One region of the Paenibacillus sp. MER TA 81-3 genome, then DNA from elsewhere that is predicted to be linked to it. Evidence: riboswitches for the same ligand, from Rfam matches in the RefSeq annotation. Region 1 holds a riboswitch; each other region holds the start of a gene.

Region 1 (8,162 bases):
GTTCCTCCCCCAAAATCGAAACCAATCTCAATTACTGCGACGACTCACTGTCATTGCTCACTCCTCTATCAATCTCCGTACCACAGAGTTCTTTTTTTGACTAACTGGTATTTTTGTTCATTCTACAGTATACAGATCCCATATGTCAAATGCATTCCCTTAACGTATATCCTATAAATACAAAGAGACGGCGCCCTTTTGGAGGCATCGTCTCGTTCGTACATAATAATTTAATTAATGAATGATTTTATATAGAAATGATTGGCTTCTTTCGATGTGAGCTATCAGTTCAATCCTCTGTCGTTATGTGTTCAGTCCTCTGCCAATGAAATTGGCGGACACCGGCTTCCTCCCTATTTCTTGTGCCCAGACGGAGATCTGACCGATATGATGAATCTCATGGGAAATGACATGTCGGATCACTTCTCCATAAGTATGCGTCTCATCCGGCTCCCAAGGTACACTGAAAGACTTCAGTTCCATCTCTGATCTCCACGTGGCAGCGAATGATTCTACGTCAGAGCGGTAATGTTTGGATAGAGAATGAAGTCGTTCTACCGTATCATATTGTTCCAATGATGGCATTTCGTCTGGCTTGCCATCTAATGCTCGAATCCAACTCGATTCGACATCGATAATGTGAAACAGGGTTCGATGGAAGCTTCTGACTCCACCTACACGTTCGCGAATGTATTCTTCATGTGGAAGCTGCATGCACCACTCAAACCATTCCTCACGTACCATCCAATTGTATTGAAATAATTTTATCATCGTCTAATTGCTACTCCTTCGCCAACTTAATTGCTGACAGCCGTCCAATGCTTCTCGAACACATAGAAGGGAAATTCAAGGGACGGGTATACAATCTCCCCTCGAACTTCATATCCCAACCGCTTATATAACTCCACGGCTTTTGTGTTCTTGCTGTAGCTGTCAAAGCGCAGGCTGCTGTAACCTTGTTCCTGCGCATAGTTATCTGCAAAAGCAAGCAGCTTCTTCGCAATCCCTTGCCCTTGATGGCTCGGCTTAACAGCCAATCGATGGGCAATGAGCGCTCTTCCACCCTGATCACGCCACGATATTGCTTCGAACTCCTCCTCCTGATTTTCATCCAAGGTCATCATCCCAACAATCTCCTCGCCATCCCGGTAGGTGTGCAGCCATCCCGAGCGGATGTCCTCCATCAAAATATGAGCGTTCGGATAATTCTCATCCCACTGATTAATTCCTTGCGAATGCATCTGCTCCGTACATTCCCGAACAAGCGTCATCACATCATCCAATTCGGCCGGGACAGCTCTGTGTATCGTCATATGTATTCAACCTGCTCCTTCATTCATAAATATGAATTCCTGATCCTCTAGTCTTGCATTATCACCTGCGCTAAATCGCTTACTGCGTCCAACTGATTGAACTATACCATAATTGAAGTTGGTTGCCATTTCATTGCGCGAAGCCAACCACATCAACCCTTTCGCGCGGACGATGTCGTCCGGGAAATCCTCCAGCCATGACGTAAGACGTTCGGGATGGAATGGCTTCTTGCGGCGGTACACAGTCGAAGCGATACCATACTCCTCTGTCTCCGGTGTGTGATGCCCCAACTGCAATTCTTGAATCCATCCCGCCGATTGACTGGCTGCGTCGAAGTCGAACCGCCCTGTATTCAAAATATCCTGCGGAGCGATCCGTCCATAAGATGTGCGGATGAGCTTGGCACGCGGCTGCAGCTTGCGGAGCACGCCTTCCAATTGCAGCAGATCCTCTTCCTTCACCATGTCGCATTTGTTCAAGATGAGCACATCGCAGAATTCTATCTGGTCAATTAACAAATCAACGACGCTCCGCGTAAGCATCCATCATCTTCCTCGTGAAAGAGAAAAACAACGAATCACTGCTACTTCAATTCCTAGAAAGCTTTAATCTCACAACCGCATCGTTGTTGCTATCCCCCTCTTGCCTCACTCTCCCTTTACATCAGAAGAAGGATTTTACGAGGAAAAATACTTCTTCCGTCACACAACCCCCTTCGCTGCAAATGGAAATCGCCGCTTGGAAGTGACTCGTGCTCGTCTAGCGTCACGACGCTCACAACGAGTCTGAGTGAATGGGAGAATGGTCAAAAGACACCGGATGCAAAGGCCATTCGCTCCCCTTCTCACAAAATACGACTGTGCATACACAGCAAAAAGATGAGCTCCGCCAATGCGTGCCCATCCTGCTTCTTCCCTTATGCTATGTATTTGTTATTGCTTAAAGCCGTCTTTTCACTTTTGACAGTTTTCTTTCCATCTGAATCAACTTGACATTAAGCGTTTACAGAGTTACCCCTTGTTCTGGAAATTGCTTTTTTATACCTGATAACTCATCAGTCAATGTATTAATGATAAAATTGTAGAAATTTCCCCCTCAAAATGTAACCGATAACTATTTGTTAAACCGCTTCAACTTTTGTACAATATACCAGAACCGGTATCATAAGACAGCGTGCTGCCTAAATTCAAAGCAAAAGGAGTGGTTTACTTATGTTTGTGCACTGGCTGCGATCCCATTTCAGCGCCGCCGTGCTGCTGTGTGTTCTCCGTCTATACGTTGGGTATAAATGGGTGACGGCAGGATGGGGGAAACTTACGAATGGATTCGATGCAAGCGGCTTTCTTGAAGCGGCGATCGCCAATTCGGTTGGCGATCGTCCAATCGTTCCCGGTTGGTGGGCGTGGTTCCTCAAGAACGTCGCTCTGCCAACCTCCGGCTTCTTCAGCTACTTGGTGGCCTTTGGCGAGCTTCTAGTCGGACTTGGCCTCATTCTCGGGCTGATGACTTGGCTGGCCTCTATTATGGGCATGATGATGAATTTTTCCTTTCTGTTCTCAGGTTCGATCAGTTGGAATCCCTTGTTTATCCTAATCTGCAGCTTCATTGCAGTAGCCGGATGGAACGCGGGCAGAATCGGCTTAGACGGGTACTTTTTCCTCGGCAGGGCCAGGCGAATTCCCCCGCAGGCACATGCGCAGCCACAGGCGCAAGCTCAAGCTTAATACCGCAAGCCCTTGCCTGAATGGCAAGGGCTTGGTTCACGCAACATTCGGATTTGACTGACCGCATTAGCATCATCACAATTAATGGAACATGACTGATTTCGTTGTGAGCGGTTCTAGCAGATCGGGTTCTTCCTGATGAATTTTGACGCTTAACACGAGCCCGATCGAGATCATATTGGTCAGAAGCGAGCTCCCGCCGTAGCTTATAAATGGCAGGGACAGCCCTGTGAGCGGCATCAACCCGATATGCATGGCGATATTTTCGAAGATTTGCAGCGTGAACATCGCAATAATGCCGACAACGAGATAGGCGCCCTCCAGATTATTGCTGTCTTTCACAATCAGAACCATACGGTAGATGAGCAGAAAATATAACAGAATGAGCATGGCGGATCCAAGAAAACCGAACTCCTCACCAATGACGACGAATATCGAATCCGAATAACTGTAAGGAATGTACCCGCTATGAATAAAAAAGCCTTGAGTGAACCCGTCTCCCGACAGCCTGCCCGAACCGATCGCACGGATCGAATTCATCACATGCCACGCCTGATCCGAGTCGCTGGTCGGATTAAGAAATGTTTCAATGCGCGCCATCTGATGAGGCTTAATGAATTGGGCCAGCAAATCGCTGTTCGTGTAATACAGAACCACAATGGAAACGATAACAGCGGCTGTCGCAGACAAACCGATTATCATATGTGACATACGCACATTTGCCATCCATATCATAGCGACAAAAATCGCCGCGAACACGATCGACGTTCCTAAATCAGGCTGCTTCAAAACAAAAAAGACCGGAATCGCGATAATGAGGCCGAGCGGGACGATATCCCGAACCAGCCGCAGCTCCTCCCCTTCACGCAGCCCCAAAAACCGGGCCAACATCAATATGGTGAACAGCTTCATTAATTCGGAAGGCTGAAATTGCTGTCCTCCGATGGCAATCCAGCGTACAGAACCATTGATGTCAACCCCTTTGAACATGACGAGCGCCAACAATGCAATGCCAGTGACGTAGAGGACGACGGATAAATAACGCACGACAACCCGATAATCGAACCAAGCCGTAACGAGGAGCGGAATAAAAAATGCGGCATAGAGCATCATGTTGTTCTTGTGCAAGCCTTCATAACTCGTATTTGTCGTTGCGCTGTAAATAACGATAGTGCTAACCGCCATAAAGCACAGCAAAATCCACACCATCAACGGATCCACACGTTTTAATTTTCGCAGCATACTATAACCTCTTTTATTTCATAATTGCTTGGCAGCAGCTCTCGGATGTATGCGAATGATATCAAAAGCGTTCCGTGGCAAAATCAGTGAGATTCATAACCAAAGTACGTATGCCCGTTGGCAACCATCAATGGAAATGATCAGGGAATGCTTCTGCATCGCAGACCTAAGCCGTAATTGGTCAAACATCCTACTTCCGCTTCCGTCCATTCGAACAGTCACCTCCCGCGCACATAATAAAACCCTCCAAGCATGGCTGCTAGAGGGTGCATAATGAAACAAATGTGTTTACTTACGCCTCCCCTTAACCGGGCTTTGGCACTATACAACGTAAAGAAATACAATCATTTCTTAGCCACCTTAAGAAAAGCCTTAGCTCGACAGTTCCTGTTCTACCCGTAGGCATCTTTCGATATTTCCGGGCAGTGGCCTTTGTTTGTATAGGAGCCTCACCTAATGAGGATATATAATCAGACTACCGAGAATACTATCCTTAAACTCCACCTTTGTCAACCATTTCCTCGATATCCAATATTGGCATCAAGCTTATTTCCAATTCAATTATATCAAGCCGTTCAATAGTCCTTTGTCCTCTTCCTTATCGACGTGTCCGACGAGCCGGTCAAGACGCGCAATCTGAAAACCATATTCGTACATGGACGCCGCCACTATCGAGAGGCGCAGCATCCCTTCCTGTTCTTGTACACAATGCTGCATTGCCTTCTGCATAAACAATTCGTTCTCTGCTTCCATCAGTTCAATTTCCGTGCTGTCTGGCTTTACCTTGTCCTCGAATTTGAGCAGCACGTGTTCATGACATTTGATAAGCATCTCCAGATGATGATCGAAGAACTTATTCGTCTCCGGCGTCCGGGTTGTTTGAAAATAATGCTCTTCAATCGCATTCAGCACCGCCATCCCCTTCCACAGCGTATTCAGGAGATGCTTGTACACAACCAATTGGCGCGTAGCCCGGTACTTGGCGCGCTTTAACTTCTTCGTCTCTTCCTCGAACAGCTTGTACTTATCCGCAAGCGACTTCATAATGTCTTCCAGAGCTTGCTTCTCTGTTCGGAACGCGGCTTCCTTGATCTCATCCGAAATAATCGTGCGCAGAAGCAGCGACATCTTGTTGAAGACGGTCTGGATCTGCCCGATGAATTGAACCTTCGGATTCGGCGGGAAGAACAAAATGTTAATGAGAAACGCCGAACCGATGCCAATCAGGATTTGCACGAATCGAATCAATGCATAATCCCATTGTCCCGAGGCTTCCATTACCGTAATGACCGTCACGAGCGTCAGACCGACGGTCTCTTCCATTTTCATTTTCAAACATATCATAATGACCAGAATACAGACGATACCTACCGCAATCGGTGCATTGGAAAAGGCCATCCCCGCCAATAATGCTACTACTGCTCCAACCGTATTAGTCTGGAACTGGTCCAGAAAATAACGCCAAGAACGGTAGATGGACGGCTGCATCGCGAAGATCGCAGCTACCGCGGCAATGACCGGTGTCTTGAATTGCAGGAACATACTGATATATAGCGACAGGGTAACCGCGATCCCCGTCTTCAATACTCTAGCGCCAAATGCCACAGTCACCCCTCCTTTAACTAATATATGACGCAATATATTCACTTACTCCTTCTCTATTGGTATCGAGATGAAGTACCTTCCTATTGTATACGGCAAGTCTCCCTGTATCAAGCATCAGGAGGTAAGAGCGCGCGAGGGCGGCCGATTTTAATATGGACGCTGCGGACGCGCAAATAAGTCCTTGCACTTTAGTGTACAAGGACTCTTTTGTTTCAACCGTGCAGCAGACGCTGTCTGATGACTATAACAAAGAAATGACCAGCAAATTATACAACACCAATGGCAAAATGACGTCGTTATTAAAATAATACGAACCGTACAGTGAGCGTTGCGGCATGGGATGCTGGGTATGCAAATAAAGATAATCTCTATCGACATTTGAGATGACCCCATCATATACTTGACCGTCAACCGTCTGAACTCGCACATGCCGATCCTTATACATGTTGCAGACATGGTGAACTTTTTCCCTGGCCGAATGCATGGCTTGAACCATCGCGGGGTCAGCCTGATAAACCAACTGCTGGTGAGCAGGATTATTGTGCAAGGGAAGAACCTCCGTTCTTACTGTAATGAGATATACTTCACCATATGCGCAATTTTTAGGTATCAGCACAGAAACTTGCCATTACTTGTCCGTTTCTGCCGTTTCCCATCTGGCTTTTGCAGGATTTGCCCGCATAGAAAAAATATATCGTCTTTTTCGCTGTCATTTCGATTTCCTCACTCTCTATGGATGTTTTGATTTGGTTGGGAATAAGGATTGCATCCGCAGAGCGATCCGAACTAGTCCGATCATGACCGGAACTTCGACCAATGGTCCGATGACCGCGGCAAAGGCTGCTCCAGAATGGATGCCGAATAGACCGACAGCAACCGCAATCGCCAATTCGAAATTGTTGCTGCCTGCCGTGAATGCCAGTGTAGTCGACACCGGATAACCTGCTCTGATTCGTCTTCCTAGGAAGAACGAGATGAAGAACATCAAAACGAAATAGAGCAGCAGCGGAATCGCAATCCGGACAACATCGAGCGGAAGGCTGACGACCATGTCTCCTTTCAAGGAGAACATCACGACGATCGTGAACAGCAAAGCGATTAATGTCAGCGGACTGATGCGCGGAATGAACGACTTTTCATACCATTCCTTGCCCTTCGCCCGCACCAACACGAACCGGGTCAGCACGCCTGCCAGAAATGGAATGCCCAAATAAATGAATACCGATTGCACAACCTCAAGCATCGTAATCGATATGATGGCTCCTTCCATTCCGAGCCACTCTGGAATAACAGTCACGAATACATAAGCGTAGATAGGGAAAAATATCATCTGAAATACGGAGTTGAACGCAACTAGCCCTGCAGCATATTCCGTGTCTCCCTGCGCCAGATCATTCCATATGATGACCATTGCGATGCAGCGTGCGAGGCCAATCAAGATGAGACCAACCATATATTCAGGATGGTCGGGCAGCAAAAGAATCGCCAGCAAGAACATGAGAAGCGGGCCGATAATCCAGTTCTGCACGAGTGATAAGATCAGCACCTTAACGTCTTTGAATACACGCCCCATCCCGGAAATATAGAAACGATCCCGACGCCAAGCGCCATAGCGAGAAAGATCCATAACGTCAACTGCATCGTTTTCCGTTCACGAGCGCAAAATAAAGCCTGCAGATTGCTCTGCAGGCTTCGGCTTCAAAGTTCGTCATTATCCTGTAAATTCTTGTACCCACTCACCATTGTAGTATGCAACGCCGATTGAAGTATAGCTTGCGTTCAGAATGTTTTTACGGTGACCTTCACTGTTCATCCACGCATTCATTACTTCTTCCGGTGTGCGTTGTCCTTTGGCAATGTTCTCGCCAGCGGTACGATATTGGATCCCTTTGGACTGCATCAGATCGAACGGAGAGCCAAGGGTCGGCGAATTATGATCAAAGTAATTGTTGTCGTACATGTCTTTCGCCTTCACCATTGCGACATTAGTAAGCGCCGCGTCCGATTTCAATGGCTCAAGTCCTGCTTTGGCACGCTCTTGGTTCACTAAATCAACCACTTGCGCGGCGAAATCGGAGTTAGCCGTCACGCCTTGATTCGGATTTGCCGTACCTGTTGCAGGTGTTGTTGGTGCTGGCTTGCTTGGCGCCGGAGTAGCCGGTTCAGGCTTGCTCTTGTTCGGTACCGCAGCATCTGGTTGTGTGACTACAGGCTTCGTATTAGGAAACAGCTTGTTCAACATATCGGTCAAGTTCTGATTGTTCTGCTCATTGCCTT
Region 2 (8,162 bases), on a different contig from region 1:
TCCGATGCCATACAAGATATAGGACAGCTTTCCAATCAATATGTTGTAATCGAATACCGCCACAAGCAGCATCGGAACGCAAAACACACCGAATAACACTATGTTGTTCATATGAAGGCCATTCAAATTGGTACCCGAAGTGGCTTCGTAAATAGCTACAGTGCCAATGGCGATTAGACAAACCATGATGAGTAAAGTCAATATATCTATTTTTTTGAGTTTGCCGATAAAAATCATATAGAAACCTCTATTTCATTTCTTGTGAATTGTTATTTCGTTCTTGCCACCTTCGATTGTTATCCCGGGATATACTCAGTAAAATTCCAGTGCTTGCCATACACAATATTAAAGAGGAGCCACCATAGCTGATAAAAGGAAGCGGAACTCCCGTAATGGGCAGACTCCCGGTTACAGCTCCAAGGTTCAGCAGGAATTGAATGAATATCATCGTTACGATTCCCATTCCCAGCATTACCCCAAATGGGTCATTACTCCTGATTGCCGCAGTAAAGCCTCGCCAAAGAAACAGAAAAAAAACAAATACGAGCAAAGATGTGCCGACAAATCCGAATTCTTCTCCGATAACAGCGAAAATAAAATCCGTGTGCGCTTCTGGCAAATAAAAAAGCTTCTGGACACTTCGTCCAAATCCTGTGCCCGTGAACCCCCCATGCGCTAAAGCATAGAACGATTGAATCAGCTGATACCCGGAGCCAGACTGGTCATCAAACGGATTTAAAAAAGAGCTGATTCGCTGGAGCCGGTAACTTTTACTGAACGCAAGATAAATAAAAATCGGTACAAGCCCCAGACTTAGCATGAAAAGATGACGCAAATCAATACCGCCGATCACAATGATCGTGCTTGAAATAAAAAACAAAATTAACACGGTGCCGAAATCCGGTTGCATCATGATAAGCAAGAGGATGAAACCAACCATAACCAATAGGGGCAGCACTCCTTTTTTGAAATCCCGGATCCGTTCTCCTTTTTTGCTAATCAAAGCTGATAAGTACACGATGAGTGATAACTTGGTGAATTCAGCCGGTTGAAAAGTAAAGCCGCCCACAAAAAACCATCTTTTTGCTCCATTGATGTTAACACCGCCAATCAACACCAGTACAAGCAGCAATAACGACATAAGCAGAAGGAATGGCGCAACCTTTTTCCACATTGGAAAGGGAATGCTCATAAAAAATAGCATGATAACGAGTCCGGCGAAAGCAAATATGCTCTGTCTTAATGCGTAATACCACGGACTTTCATGCTTAAAGGTGACGATGGACGAACTGGCGCTAAAAACCATAGCCAAACCAAAGCAGACCAGTAAAACCGTTAAAAAAAGCAGCAAAAAATCCGGACGGCCTTTTATTTTACCTTTCAAATCGGAAAACACCTCCTGAAAAAGCGCGGCCGATTGGACTTAATCCTTCATGGAACCCTGCCTTATCATCGGTTTTCGTAGATGATCAAAACAAAAAAGCTCTCCTGTAAGAGAGAGCTTGCGGATATCACCTGTGCAATTGGATAGACAACCCGCTCCCGCCCAGATCAAATTGGCCGCGGTATCCTTTTTTGCCCCATAGTGTCATGGCATTATCCCTCCACACGTAAACATCCAGCCCTTTTTCTCCTGCCCCCAAGGTCCATCCCAGAATGATGTCGGAGAGTCCGTCCTCGTTAACATCCGCAATCCCTGCGTAGTCCAAGCCGTAGCCGAAGCCTTTCGTATCCCAGACAATCTGCCATTCTTCATCCTGCTGCTTCAACAACGCAGCCTTTCGTATCCTTTCGTTACGAGAGCTCTCTTCATATACCACGACAGCCTCATCGATGCCGTCTCCATCCACATCTCCGAATGAAATGCCTTTACTCCCTTCACCATGGGCCGAGACTAGCAACCTAGCTCCGTCAGGCAGTAAAGTTCGAAGGATGTCGCTATGGAGATTCTCTTCAGACAACGGAGACTTAATCAAATCGATGGGGGTAGCAGGCATGCTGCACCCGCCAATCCACAACAACGTAGTCACAATGAGTCCTGTCCACATCTGCTTACCCAACATTCTGTTCCCGGCTCCTCGCTTGTCATTGTTCTATTCTCTATTTTATATGGCTGCAAAAAATAAGAGGTTATGAAAAAGTTAAAGTTCCTTTGTTAGTTGCGTGGAAGATAAATATAAACCTTAGTTCCCTGTCCTGACTGACTGTCGATCTTTAACTGTCCTTGGTGCAGCTTGACGATTTCATAACATATGGATAATCCCAAGCCGCTCCCGGCAGCACTGTTATTCCCCTTGTAAAACTTTTGCAAGACATGCTCGATGTCCTCCTCCGCAATTCCCGCTCCCGTATCCTCGACGGTAATGACGACCTGTTCCTGAGACGATTGGGTGTACACTTTAATGATTCCATTTGGACCAGTAAATTTAAGTGCGTTGTCTAATAGATTAATGAGCACTTGCTTCAACCGATTTTCGTCAGCGTGAATGACGGGCAATGTATCGTCTGCCTGCACCTCCAGCGAAATGCTCTGTCTGGCAGCTCTTGGAGCCAGCTGCTTACCGATATGCCGAAGCAAGTCCGCAAGATGAAGCGGGGTGCGGGATAGCACAATTCGTCCATTGTCCAGCTTAGAGAGATCCAGTAATTCGTCCACCAGCACGGTTAACCTGTCGGTTTCCGACTCAATGATTTCAAGCCCGTCTGCAAGCATAGCCGTACCGTCCTTCGGCTCCGTTTTTAAGGTTACTACCCACCCTTTTATGGACGTTAACGGGGTGCGAATCTCATGGGAGACGGATGAAATGAAATCGTTTTTGAGCTGTTCGTTTCGCCGTATTTTGGCTGCCATCGTATTGAACGTATCCGCGAGCGTTCCCAGCTCGTCCCGGTACCGTTTTTTCGCTCTTGCCGTGAAATCGCCTTCAGCCATTTGTTCGGCTGCCAGCTTAAGCTCCGTAATTGAACCCGTAATTGTCCTGGACAGGAAAATGCCGAGAACGGCAACAATCGCAACGACAATTAGACCGACGGAAATAAATATGACAGTAATATAGCGGATGGTTGCCATCGTGTCGGTTAGAGAAGTGACAAATCTGACTGCCCCCACTGTCATATCCTTAGCCTGCAGCGGATAAGATACGGCTAATACGGTGTCATGCACGGATGGCTCACGTCCCTTCCAGATTCCGACGGTTCCGCTGCATGCCTCTTGCACATCTGGATAATCGAGCATATTTTTCCCGTCTTGAGCTCCCGCAGAGTCCTGAAGAAGCTGCCCGGAAGAACTAATAATCTGCACTTGTGCGGCGGTATTTTGAGAAAATCCGTTTAATAGCCGTTCGGACTGCTTCTCTAATTCTTCCTCGGCAAAATATTGATGAAAAAAAGAAGCGGATATTTCCGCTTGATTCACCAGGATTCGTTCAACATTGTGATAGTAATAATAGTTCACCGACGCAATTAGAAAAATTTCCAAAATACATACTGTAATTAAAATGACGGCAAAATAACTTCCCACTAATCTTTTTTGGATGCCCAAAATTTCATTCTTCCTTTCTCCAACGGTATCCTCGTCCCCAGACGGTTTCGATCAGCCGCGGCTTGGAGCAGTCGTCTTCAATCTTTTCTCTTAGCTTGCGAACGTGAACATCTACGGTCTTGGGATCTCCGACAAAATTCACTCCCCAAATCAGATTCAGAAGGTCGTTTCTGGATAAGGCTTTATCGGGATATTCCAAAAACACCTTAATCATTTGATATTCTTTCGGCGTTAAATCGATTAAACAGTCAGATTTAAATAACTTGTTAGCATCCAGATCAAGCCGGATCGCGCCAGACTCGAGCACCTTGCGTGAGGTCCCCCCGCATGCTGGGTACGGCGCAGCACCGTTCTGATTCTCGCGATAAGCTCTAACGGATTGAACGGCTTTACGATGTAATCGTCAGCACCAAGTTCAAGCCCCCTGATCTTGTCCAAGTCTTGTCCGCGCGCAGTGAGAAAGACAATCACGATATAGGGATCGATTTCTCTTAGCTTCCTGCAAAACTCAAAACCATCTATATCGGGAAGCATGATGTCCAGAACCACTACATCCGGCCGAGTTGCGGCGAGACTCTGTAAAGCCGTCGCTCCAAGTGCAGACTCAGTGACTGTGAATCCGTTTCTTTCCAAATTAATCGATACAAAACGTCTTATATTGTCATCATCCTCAACAATGAGCACATGGTTGCGGTGTAAAGATTCCATAGCTGCCTCCCCAAGGCCCAATCCAATTCATTGGGCTAATAATGAAATAAACGATCACAAAAAAGCTCTCCCTGGCATCAGGGAGAGCTGACTGTTGTATGTGTTATCTCATTCGCTCATTAGTCAAATACGCATATTTAAATAGACCTGCCCTGCCAGTTAGAGCCGCCGGGAATATACGTAAGGGAAACATTTGAGAGCGAAGAGAACACAGTTCTCCCTTTTTGCATAGTGCTGATGATTATATGATACACTACTCGGAAGACTGTCCATTCGGAAGTTCCCCCCTTTTCTAAATAAAATGAAAAAACCCTCTAGTATGACTAGAGGGTGTAATGAATGCACACAAAAAAACATCCGTTCCCCCAAGCCGAGTTTTGGCACTATACAACGTAAAGAGAATCATTCATCTCTTAGCCACGTTATGAAAAGCCTTAATCCGGCAATCCCTGTTCTACCCATTGGCATCTTTCGATGTTTCCGGGCAGTGGCCTGTATTTGTATAGGAGCCTCACCTAACGAGGACATATTTATTACTTCTGAATCGTATCCCTATCGCTTGCAATTGTCAATAGCCAAGGTGAAAATCATAACGATTTGACCAAGTGAGTAAATCTTTCTCTAGTGGAACTCCCCACTTCCCTTAATAAAAGCGGGTTCAGCGCCGCCGCGCAAACCTGCTGCATGATGAAATTATTTCAGTGAAATTCCGAATTTCGCGCCAGCCTCGCCTGCGAATACAACTGTTCCGCTTTGCGGCAGCACGATCTCGTTCTTGCCGCTGACGACCGTGTCGTTCACGCACGCGCCTTTTTGATCGTATACAACGAAGGCGCCTGTTTCCGGCATATCAACCAGCATCGTCTTTCCTGCGGCTGCCGCAGGAATGCTGTACCATTTGGCATATCCATCCGCTTGGACGGTAACAGAAGATTGCTTGCCCGCATAGAGCTGCTTTACAGCCTCTTCGCGAACATACAGGCTGCCGGCTACATCCAAATATTCAATGCCCTTTTTCGTATAAAAATTGTGTTCCATCGCATCTCTGCTGCCCAAAAACGGGATTTGCAGTTCGCTGACCGCTTTGTCCGCCCCTTTTATCTTTTTGTTCGCCCAATACCCAGAAGCATCTGTAACGGTGGAGACTTGGATGGAAGGCATAGAGATGTAATACCACATCGATGTATATTTTTCGTTGACTGCATAATATTTCTTGCCTTCACGATTCGCCCATGCCGCAGCCACATCTGCCGATAATGGATTGGCTTCAAGCTTCTCGGCAGTATATTGCGACAGCGCCGTCTGTCCAAGGCCCGGCAAGGCGGAATACGTTCTAACCCATAAATAGGTCCGTCCGTTGTCCTCTGTAACAAAGCTGGCCTTTTCGCTTCCATCCGCATTAACGAAAGAGCCATCAGCGGTGTACGTGTATTTCGCAACGGGGTATTCAGGCAGCATAATCATGGACACGGACAGCTCGCCATCAGCGCTGACTTCTATCTTGGCCAATTGGTTGAAAGCGCCGTAAATGCCTGCGTTCTTCGCAACTTCCTGCGGCATGTTTGCCTTTACGGGCACGCCATGCGACTTCGCCGGTTTCCGTTCTTTAATAACGCCCTTCTCTTGCAGCGCGCTTAGCAGCATCTCATTCGCCAATAATTGATCGGTCATGCTGTCGCCGCCCGAGGAGAGAACGGCTGCGGCCATGTTATGCTCCGGCAGAACGACCAGCGATGAATGATACAGTATCGTATCGCCGCCTTTCGTGAGCGCCTTAATGCCGTAATCGCTGAATGGGAACATGTTCACACTATCCCAGCCGAGCCCGAACCCGACTGACGAATCGGCATCTTTCGGCCACATGCCTCTTTTGTACTCTTCTTGCTCCATTGCCTTTAGCGATTTGTCAGAAAGAATGCCGTCTGCTTGCCCCGTGAAGATCTTTGCAAACGAAACGATATCTTCAGCTGTTGAATAAATGCCGCCCGTTCCGATGACATTTACGGTGTCTCTTGGAAGCTGCCCTTCATAAGTTGGATAATAGAGTCCTGCCATCCTGGATGGATCTATCTGTTCCAGCGGCGTCTTTGTATTGGTCATGCCTAAAGGCGCTGTAAAATACTTGTGTATAAATGATGTGAAGTCCATGCCGCTTACTCTCTCAACCAGAATCTCAGCTAACGTAAAGCTATCGTTGCAATACACCGAGAACGCGCCCGGATCTGCCTTTAGGCTTTGAACAGCCAGCTGTTCCAATAATGCATCATGCGCATGGGTGTCGTTATCGTCGAACAACATGGCATTCCCAAGCGTAGCTCCGCCAAGACCGGAGGAATGGTTCAACAACATGCGCGGAGTAATTCGTTTGTAACGATCGTCTTTCATTTTAAAGTCGGATATATAACTTGCTACCGGCGCATCCAAATTCACCTTTCCTTCATCCACCAGCTTCATCACTGCTGCCGCGGCGAACATCTTACTCGTTGATCCTACCCCATACATCGTATCGGCAGTCAGTCCCGTGTTCCCCTCTTTATCGTTCGTGCCAGAATGGCCTGATACGACGATATTGCCGTTATCAATGAGTGCGTACTGCACGCTTGTGATACCGTATGTCTCCGTTAAAAGCGCGGCCTTCTCAGCAGCTATTTTCCGGGTTCGGTCGTAGCCAAGTTCATTGTTGTTGCTTTCCGCCATCGACATCATTGGAGCGAGCATGGATAGCATCAGCGTCACTGCCAGTGTCACTGCCAGTCTTTTTCTCATTTTGTTGCCTCCCAGTATTCATTGTGTTAATCATCTATATTACGAATAATGTGCGCCAATCGTTCAATTACTGGCTTATAACAAAAAAAAGCGTGCAACCTTTGCATCTCTTGATACAAGGTTGCACGCTGAAAGCCCGGCATACAAGCGGACTCCATGTCATTGAACTTTCAACATATTTCTATTTTCATACACCGAGATATTGCACACCGCTCTGAATCCGGCTCGCCGATACAGGTTTGCGCCTGCCTCTGACGCTTGCAGCACACATAGCCCGTCATAGCTGTTCTTGATCTCTGATAAAATAGAGTTGAACATGGCGGAGCCCAGCCCTTTTTTCCGCTGCTCTGGCAGCGTCGCTATATCATAAATTCCAACGCTGCTGTTAGAATACATTGCAGATCCTATGCATACTACCTTTTCATTAAGTAACCCAATAAACAATTTCAGATCTGAATGATTGTATAGAGTTGATTCTGAAAGGCTATCATAGTACTTTCTCACGTACATGCCTTCCATACGATTCCCGAATAAAGAGGACAAGGCGGCACCAAATTGCCTTACTTCCATCGGTGAACTGACTTGTCTGACCGAAAAGCCATCCGGCATTTCCGTTGCAGGATGCAAGTCCGATGTATATGCATACATGCCGGCATTGACTTCGGCGAGAAGCAAGCCATGATTCACGATTGCTTGCCGGGTGCTATCTCTTATATTGTCCCAGCACCATAAAGACATCGGGAAATTCTTATCCGTAAAATAGTCCACCGTTTCATGAAGCAGACGCTTATCATCTGCGCTATCTTTGAACAAGACAGTGATATTGAACGTGTCTGCCGGCATGCCGCAATCCACATATAAGAATTCATCCGTTTCTTTGATGGACATTCCTGTGCTTTTATTTGCAACATACGAAACCTTGTATGTAAAGTTGTGTTGAATCATTGCAGCCATTTTTTGATCGTTCATGTGAACCTCCACCACATTTTATTGTTTCCTAAGTTCAGCATATAATAAAATGGCCAAAGTTCTATCCCTTTTATTCTTTACAACTATTCTTAACACACAGGAACAGCCCTAAAAGAAGCTTTTTATTATTCCTTTACATAAACAATTTTCCGTATGCTGTCATATGAAAGGCTGTATT
Region 3 (8,162 bases), on a different contig from region 1:
GAGAAGCGTCTATCATACTCACCAATAAGACGCCTTTGACGGGCGAGACGTTGCGGCAGCTGCCGCAATTGCGTTACATCGGAGTGCTGGCGACAGGCTATGATGTCGTCGATGTGGAAGCCGCAATTCAACAGGGCATTACCGTTACGAACGTGCCTTCATACGGAACGGATACCGTTGCCCAATACGTATTTGCCATGCTGCTGTCATGGTGCCACCGAGTAGAAGCTCATGATCAGGCCGTAAAACGGGGTGCATGGTCCCGACAACCAGATTTCAGCTTCTGGCTGACTCCGCAGACGGAGCTGGCGGGGAAGACCTTCGGCATTATCGGGTATGGCCGCATCGGACAGAAGGTAGCGCAATTGGCGCATGCGTTCGGCATGCGGGTGCTGATTACCTCCCGCAGCCAGCGAAATGCGCTGAACGTTCCGCATGTTCAAGTTGTGACGCAGGACGAACTGCTGGCACAGTCCGATGTGGTCTCTCTTCATTGTCCGTTAAATGATGAGACGAAGGGTATGGTGAACAAGACGTTCTTGAATCGGATGAAGTCGACGGCAGTTCTGATAAATACCGCGCGGGGCGCGCTCGTTAATGAAGCGGAGTTAGCGGAAGCAGTCGAGCAATATGTAATTGAGGGCGCCCTGCTCGACGTGCTGTCCGAGGAACCGCCCCAGGAGCATCACCCGCTCATCGCTAAGCAAGAGCGGATTATCATTACGCCCCATATGGCATGGGCGTCCCAAGCAGCGAGACGCCGCTTGCTAGATATTGCTTCCGGCAATATTGCGGCTTATTTGAACGGCATGCCGCAGCACGTCGTCTCTCGCCACACGGACAGCAGACAGTAAGACTATACATCCATCATGAAGTCATCCACACCCCGTGGTGCGGATGTTAGAGCCGACGCTGGTTTTTAACCAGCGTCGGTTTTTTTGCCGTTTTTGTGAGTAAAGTGTATGCATTTTTACAGCTCAACGGCCATATATCGGAAGAAGGCAGAAACAGTGCACAAACACAGTTAGAGCGAACAAAGGTCATTTTTCTCATTTGTAAGCGTCATTACAGCTGTTCCCTAAAATGGTAACAACATTGTATCTAAATTTTTGACAAAACTTCTTATCTTGTAACGTTTCTGTAATGCCAAAATGGTAGATTTATATTATAGTAATGTCGAACGAAGTCGCTAGAAGGAAGTGGATATGTAGAATGGTGGATAGAGGAAGGGTGACGGTCGGCAAACGTCGCCGGAGAAGTCGCAAGAAATTTATAGGACGTACGATTCTGTTTTTGTTATTTGTGGCAATCGGCATAGGCATATATGCCGCAGGGAAGAGCTTGCTTGGCACGGTATCGGCCTCTGGCAGCGATCTGATCGTGACGGAAGTAGCCACGTTCGCCTCGGCGGCGAAAGAGAAAGAGATACCGAAAGAGTTTAATGGCATGACTCGCAAAGTTGCCTATTTGACGTTCGATGACGGACCGAGTAAATACTCTAACGATATGATGGACTTATTGAAGCAACACGATATTAAAGCGACTTATTTCATGTTGGGCGATAATATGAACACTTATCCGGATGCCGTCAAGCGAATGGTAGAAGAGGGTCATTATCCTGGGCTACATAGCATGACGCACGATTTCAACAAGCTCTATAAAAGCGGCGGTTCAGGGAATTTCATCAAGGAGTTCCAGGAAGCGCAGGGTATCGTGGAGAATCTGACCGGATTCAAGCCGACGCTGATTCGGGCACCATACGGCAGCGCGCCGCAAATCGGCGAGTCGTTCCGCAAGGATATTGCGGATGCGGGCTTTAAGATGTGGGATTGGACGCTCGATTCGCTTGACTGGAAGTTTATCGGACAGCCGAACCGGATTCTCGAGCAGATCAAAGGAACGTTAACGGCAGATGTGGAAGTTATTCTTCTTCACGATCGTCAGCAGACATTGGAAGCTTTGCCTTCCATTATTGAATATATTCAGAGCAAGGGCTATGAATTTGAAGTGTATGACCCGAATGCGCATTTCGTATGCAATTTCCATCACGACAAGCGATTATAGCATCCGGACTGGGAGGTTAAGAGATTGGCAAGCTGGAAGAAATTTACCGCTATCGCGGCATTGTTGTCTGTAGTAGTAGGATTGACCGGATGCGGCGCTTCGCCGACGACGAAGATATTCGAAGCGTTCGAGAAGGCTTCTTCGGCAGAAGTGAACGTTACGGCCGCCTTGGAAACGTTGAAGACGTTGGAAGATAAGGACGAGAAGCAATATATCAATATTTTAGATCAAGGGAAACAAGACAATCGCAACGTGCAAACGTTGATTGATAATACGAACAAAGCGTTGGAAGAACGCAAACAGGCGATTGAGCAAGTGAAGGTGCACCTTGATGACGCGCGCAGCCAGATGGGAGAATTGGATAAGGCCATCGCTAAGCTGAAGGATGAAGAGTTGAAGAAGCAGGCGGAACAGGCATACACCGCTTATGTGAAGCGATATGACACGTTCAAGGCATTGCATGAGAAGTATGGTCAATGGCTGGAACGCGAGCAATTCATCTATGACGAATTGAAGTCGCAAAATACGAAGCTGAAGTCGATTACGACAGGGATTTCCGAACGGAATGAAGTATACCGGCAAGTGGAGGAATTAAAGACACAGTTCAATGACTATACGACCCAATTTAACACGTTGAAGTCCACCTTTTATAAGGGGGCTGGCCTCCAGGTGACCAATACGGAAGCCAATCAGGACGATAACGCAGAGCAGCAAGAAGGATAGTATAACAGAATCAAGATAGAGTAAAAAGAGGGCCCAAGCGCCCTCCTTTTTTGTGTGAAAATGTAGGTAGTCCGACGGCATACGAGGCTTAACGCAACCTTGCTCTTTACAGATTCAAGTACGCAGATGCGATGGAAAAGTAAATCAAGACGCCGCAAATATCGGCAATGGACGTAATGAGCGGCGCGCTCGCTGTTGCAGGATCAAGCTTCAATTTGCTGAAAATGAACGGGAGCGACATCCCGATTAAGCTGCCGACCATAACAATAACTGCCATCGTTAGCGCAACGATAACGGCAATATCGATTCCGCCGCGGAACCACCCGATGCTTGCAACGGCTAACGCCATCGTGATGCCGAGGAAGAACGCGATCGATACTTCCTTCGTGAACAGCTTGAACCAGTCTCTTAGCTTAATGTCCCCGACAGCCATGGACCGGATCATGAGCGTGGATGCTTGAGAACCCGCATTGCCGCCACTATCTATGAGCAGAGGCAAGAAGAAGACCAGGGCCACGTTCGTGGCAATTAAATCTTCAAAAGAGGCGATACCCGCTCCTGAGAATATATTCATGAAGACGAGAATGATGAGCCAAGGGATGCGTTTTTTGTAGAGTGTGTAAATACTTGCTGTTTTCAAGTTTTGCGCAAAGGACGTAACAGGCGCCATCTTATGAAAATCTTCCGTCGCTTCCTTCCGCACGACATCCAGAATATCATCGACATCGATGAGGCCGACCAGCTGCGACTGGTGCAGCACTGGAATCGACACCAGATCTTTTTCCTCAAATATTTTAGCGACCGCTTCCTGATCGACGTCGGCTGTAACCGACACCACTTGCTTAATCATAATATCCTGAACACGAATATGATCTTCGGCGGTTAATAATTCTCTTACGGAGATGACGCCTTTCAACAATCCGTTGTGGCCCGTAATATAAATATAATAAATATTCGTCATGTTTTTTCCGTGCTTGCGGTAATAAGCAATGGCTTCTTCAACCGTAAATGTTTCATGAATGGCAAGGAACTGAGTTTTCATCAGCTTGCCAGCCGAATCCTCTTTATAATTTCCAATGACAACAGGTGCTAATACCATAGTAATGGACCTCCTTCATGGTCCATCTCTTCGTTAGATGATAAGAGACGGACGTTCTCCAAATATAATTATGAATGTGCTGTTGTGCTTGCTATGCGGTTCGGGACTGGGGGAACCATCCATCTCTCATCACCTCCTGAAATAGAAAAAACATCCGCAACGAAGAGGATGTTTGGTATACGCAGCAAATTTACATGCTAAAAAATATAGCAAATACAAGTGCCATTGCCCTCTATTCGTTGAGTTTTAGCACTATGTGGCATAGGATGACGCACGCGACATCCAGCTACGTTAAAAACCACCTTAAGTCGATGGTTTCTGTTGACCCATTGGCGTCTCTCGACATTTTTGGGCAGCAGCATATCTCCACATAGGAGCCTCACCTAACGAGGAATATGAAATTATGTTCTTGACTCTATATAGTTATAGCACCTTTTAACAATAAGTCAATGATTTCGGCACATTCATTTTTTGGGGTACATGCGGGTGCTTGTCCGAATACAGTATTTTAATCTTATGCAAACAGATATTCGTTGCAAAATTCATAGTTGCAACTTCACAGAATAGGGAGTAATGTTTACATAATAGAACATTAGTTCGCATTACGCAAATATCAACATTATGCTTTATAGAAAAAGGGAGAATTATATGGATCGACTGAAGACGGAAAATCAATGCGATAACGAGATCGAGATTGTACATGTGGGTGAGGAATGCGCCGAACTGCTGGCGGAGATCGGAGCAGCGACGTTTCGAGAAACGTTCGGGGAACTGTTCCAACCTGATACGCTCGCAAAATATGTGGAAGCGACGTTCGCCCCGGGGAAGCTGGCTGTGAGCTTGCAGAAGCCGCACAATCACTTCTATGTGGCCTATTGGGATGGGAAGCCTGCCGGTTACATGAAGCTGAAGGACGGTTCTGGCCATGAATCCGTCGATACGCCGCATCCGATGCAACTGCAAAAAATTTATGTGCAAGCTGATTTCCAGCGTCACGGTATCGGGCGTGAGCTTATGAACGTCTGCCTGGCACGAATGGAACAAGCTGTCCCTTCTGCCGTCTGGCTTGCTGTACTGGAAAGCAATGCGAAGGCGGTTCATTTTTACGAGTCATTCAGCTTCGAGACAGTAGGGTTGACAGAATACCGCTTTGAAGACGCATTGTTTCGTTATTTCGTCATGAGACGGGAAGCGGACGTGTAGGTGCATTGTGAAGATGGAATGTCAGGAACACAGGACCGGGAGCCTCTTGAGGCACGACAATAAAAAAGCTAACTCCTTCGAAGAAAGAGTCAGCTCCAGGTCTTAGCCACAAAGTCCGCAACGATGAGAAAGACGACGTAAGATACGACCGCAGAAGCGATATAAGTAATTCCAGCCTTCACACGCTGTTGGAAGAAACGAACTACACCGAGACTGAGAAGCGGGCATACGATAAGCAGGAAAAAAAGCACCGTTACGAACAATTGCGGGCTTATATTGCTAATGTCTACATACGTCATGGGTCATTCACCTCTTACAATCCGAATTAAAATAATACTTGAACCGGGGTCTCTTGAATAACGGTTGACCGGCAAGCTGCGTTAGCAGACTCGCTCCGGAAGCAAAGTACCTAATATACTGTAGGGAATTCAGAGCATTTAAGTCTGCACAATGATTCACGGCAGCTTAGAACTGGCTGGCTGCTCTGCTGCTGTAATTGGCTGTGATTTATCGCGCGTGGCGCGTGTGACATACATCACAGTACTATTATAGCGATTTGTACCAAGTTCGTCTTTAATATTGTTTCCAAGTTTGAGGCAAATTTAAGGCGAAATTATGGCGAACGCTTGAAGTGAGAAGCAGTCATTAACATCCAGAAAAGCTCGAATGTACGATGAATACGTTGTATATTCACAACAATTGGATTATGATTTTTTCAATCAAAAAGTTGACTGCTCCGTGCTATAATACGGATAAATCACAGCTATAAGGAAGGCAAGGTGGAGAAGTCATGCAATATATGATAGGAATCGATCTAGGTGGAACGAACATCGTGTGCGGCCTCGTGAGCGAGCGCTACGAGATGGTGGATAAGGTGAAGCGGCCGACGGAAGCAGCCCTCGGCGTTGATCACGTTTTGGATAAGATGGCCGACATGATTGATGAGCTGTTCGCGAAAACGGGGCTGGATCGCAGCCACTTGCTTGCTGTCGGAGCCGGTATTCCGGGATTTATTGATCCGGAGCGCGGTGTCAGCATCTTTGCATCCAATTTGAAGTGGCATGACGTGGACGTTGCCGGACGGTTGAGTGTCAAGGTTGGCGTACCTGTTTTTATAGATAATGATGTGCGCATGTATGTATATGGCGAAGCGATGAGCGGAGCAGGACGTGGAGCGGGTGTCGTGCACGGTGTGACCATCGGAACGGGGCTGGCAGCTGCTACCGTGGTGAACGGTGAATTGTATTACGGCAGCGGTTTCATGGCGGGCGAATTGGGACATGTAGCGATTGACGGCGAAACGACACCATGCGGCTGTGGACTTACTGGCTGCTTGGAGTCGGTCGTCTCCGCCACGGGCATCGTGCGCCAAGCGAAGCAAGCGCTGGAAGCGGGCCGAGACAGCATTCTGCGTGAGTCATACGAGCGCGGGGAACTGAGCGCCGCTCATGTCTCGCAAGCTTATGACGAAGGCGATGCGCTCGCTGTCGACATTTTGACCTATACCGGCCAAGTGCTTGGCAAAGGTTTGGCGTACTCCATTTCGCTCCTCAGTCCGGACGTTATCGTCATCGGAGGTGGCGGGGCACTGGCTGGAGAACGACTGTTCTCATCGGTGCGCGATACGCTGCAGCGCTCGGTCTATCACGGTTATTTGGAGCGGTTGACGATCCGTCAAGGGGAGTTGATTGATGATGGCGGAGTGATCGGCAGCGCGGCTTTTGCGAAGAATCGGGCGGAAAAGTTGCGTCATGCAGCTGCCGGAGGCGCAATGTAAGCAGGCTGTAGAATACGTCGTCCAGAGAACAAGAGAGGGGGAATGGCAGATGATGACGGAAGCCGATAAAGCAATGATGAAAATCGATAACTCGATAACGGCAGCCGGTATCTCCATAACGGAGCAGATGCTGCAGACACGCATCATAGCTATTTTTCGCGGCTTTACCGGAGAGGCGGCCGATCTTGCCGGTGAGGCGCTGGTGACAGGCGGCGTCCGCTTCATGGAAGTGACCATGAATACGGAAGGCGCTGCGAAGATCATCCACCGTTGGCGGGAACGGTTCGACGGCAGGGCATATATCGGCGCGGGAACAGTAACGGATCTTGATGAAGCCCGAGAGGCGTTCGCATGCGGAGCACAGTTTTTCATTTCTCCGAATTTGGACGAGGAGGTCATCTCCTTTGCGGCTGAGCGCGGTGTGGATGTGTGGCCTGGTGTGCTTACACCGACGGAAATCGTTCGTGCTTGGAAAGCTGGGGCGAAGGCGGTCAAGCTGTTCCCGATCGGAACGCTTGGTTCGGATTATATTCGGGAAATCCGCGGCCCGCTGCAGCACATTCCTATCATTGCCACGGGCGGAGTGGACATGAACAACGTTGCGGATTACTTGAAGGCGGGTGCTTCTGCCTTCGGTCTGGGCTCCAAGCTGGTGCGTACCGACTACATTCAAGAAGGACAGTTCGAGCAGCTGGCGCAGCACGCCCAACGCTTTGTTCTAACCGTGCAGGAAAAAGCGCTGGAAAACGGGTAATTGCTGTACGTTTATCTGACCGTAGAAATTTTGCGCCTGGGAGCTTCGGATAACGCTGCTGCGAGTGAAGTATAATAGATAGAAAATGAACGTGAGGCAATCATAAAAGAGAGGCGATATTAGTGGCTATGCTTTGGACATATGGTGTGGGTGCCCTGGCTCTCGTCAGCAGCGCAGCGGGTGGAGCTTGGGCGTTGGCGGTAAAGAGTCAGTCCCCACGGCAAATTCCGGTGAGCACCGAGCCCGATCGTCCCTTTGATCGGGTAACGTTTGAAGGCTGCGCTACGCTTCAAGGCTGGTTCATCTGGGGAAAAGGGAATACGCCAGTCAAAAAGGCCCCGGTTATCATTGTTGCACATGGTTGGGGCTCTAATCGTGCGCGTGTGCTTCGTTATGCTTATCCGCTCACAGATGCAGGCTTTAATGTGCTCATGTATGATGTAACCAGTCACGGAGAGAGCGGATCGGTGAAGGCGCCATCCGCATTATTGTTCCGGGACGATTTGCTGGCTGCGGTGCGCTACGTGCGGAAGCGTCCGGAT

Evidence for each region. Region 1 has a riboswitch for magnesium ahead of M3650_RS02745 (FtsW/RodA/SpoVE family cell cycle protein). Riboswitches for the same ligand answer to the same signal wherever they lie in the genome.
Region 2: linked by a shared signal. The riboswitch ahead of M3650_RS18500 (response regulator transcription factor) and the one ahead of M3650_RS02745 (FtsW/RodA/SpoVE family cell cycle protein) in region 1 are both predicted to bind magnesium.
Region 3: linked by a shared signal. The riboswitch ahead of mgtE (magnesium transporter) and the one ahead of M3650_RS02745 (FtsW/RodA/SpoVE family cell cycle protein) in region 1 are both predicted to bind magnesium.

The regions. Positions count from the first base shown of each region.
Region 1 covers NZ_JAMAWB010000002.1:105,614-113,775, forward strand. Annotated here, with positions in the region: gene M3650_RS02725 (DinB family protein) at 304-771, opposite strand; gene M3650_RS02730 (GNAT family N-acetyltransferase) at 798-1,313, opposite strand; partial or broken gene M3650_RS02735 (CobW family GTP-binding protein) at 1,436-1,850, opposite strand; gene M3650_RS02740 (DoxX family membrane protein) at 2,526-3,038, shown strand; gene M3650_RS02745 (FtsW/RodA/SpoVE family cell cycle protein) at 3,120-4,280, opposite strand; M-box (ykoK) riboswitch at 4,575-4,748, opposite strand; gene M3650_RS02750 (FUSC family protein) at 4,842-5,885, opposite strand; gene M3650_RS02755 (hypothetical protein) at 6,127-6,432, opposite strand; partial or broken gene arsB (ACR3 family arsenite efflux transporter) at 6,616-7,526, opposite strand; gene M3650_RS02765 (CAP domain-containing protein) at 7,597-8,162, opposite strand, start outside.
Region 2 covers NZ_JAMAWB010000012.1:104,354-112,515, reverse strand. Annotated here, with positions in the region: gene M3650_RS18520 (FtsW/RodA/SpoVE family cell cycle protein) at 1-237, opposite strand, end outside; gene ftsW (putative lipid II flippase FtsW) at 248-1,384, opposite strand; gene M3650_RS18510 (hypothetical protein) at 1,512-2,063, opposite strand; gene M3650_RS18505 (sensor histidine kinase) at 2,156-3,541, opposite strand; gene M3650_RS32310 (winged helix-turn-helix domain-containing protein) at 3,546-3,755, opposite strand; gene M3650_RS18500 (response regulator transcription factor) at 3,782-4,249, opposite strand; M-box (ykoK) riboswitch at 4,605-4,779, opposite strand; gene M3650_RS18495 (serine hydrolase domain-containing protein) at 4,943-7,015, opposite strand; gene M3650_RS18490 (GNAT family N-acetyltransferase) at 7,175-7,969, opposite strand; gene M3650_RS18485 (CD3324 family protein) at 8,110-8,162, opposite strand, start outside.
Region 3 covers NZ_JAMAWB010000024.1:76,332-84,493, forward strand. Annotated here, with positions in the region: gene M3650_RS26105 (D-2-hydroxyacid dehydrogenase) at 1-854, shown strand, start outside; gene M3650_RS26110 (polysaccharide deacetylase family protein) at 1,213-2,064, shown strand; gene M3650_RS26115 (YkyA family protein) at 2,089-2,787, shown strand; gene mgtE (magnesium transporter) at 2,894-3,886, opposite strand; M-box (ykoK) riboswitch at 4,110-4,284, opposite strand; gene M3650_RS26125 (GNAT family N-acetyltransferase) at 4,535-5,089, shown strand; gene M3650_RS26130 (hypothetical protein) at 5,179-5,388, opposite strand; gene M3650_RS26135 (ROK family protein) at 5,880-6,866, shown strand; gene M3650_RS26140 (bifunctional 4-hydroxy-2-oxoglutarate aldolase/2-dehydro-3-deoxy-phosphogluconate aldolase) at 6,916-7,620, shown strand; gene M3650_RS26145 (alpha/beta hydrolase) at 7,749-8,162, shown strand, end outside.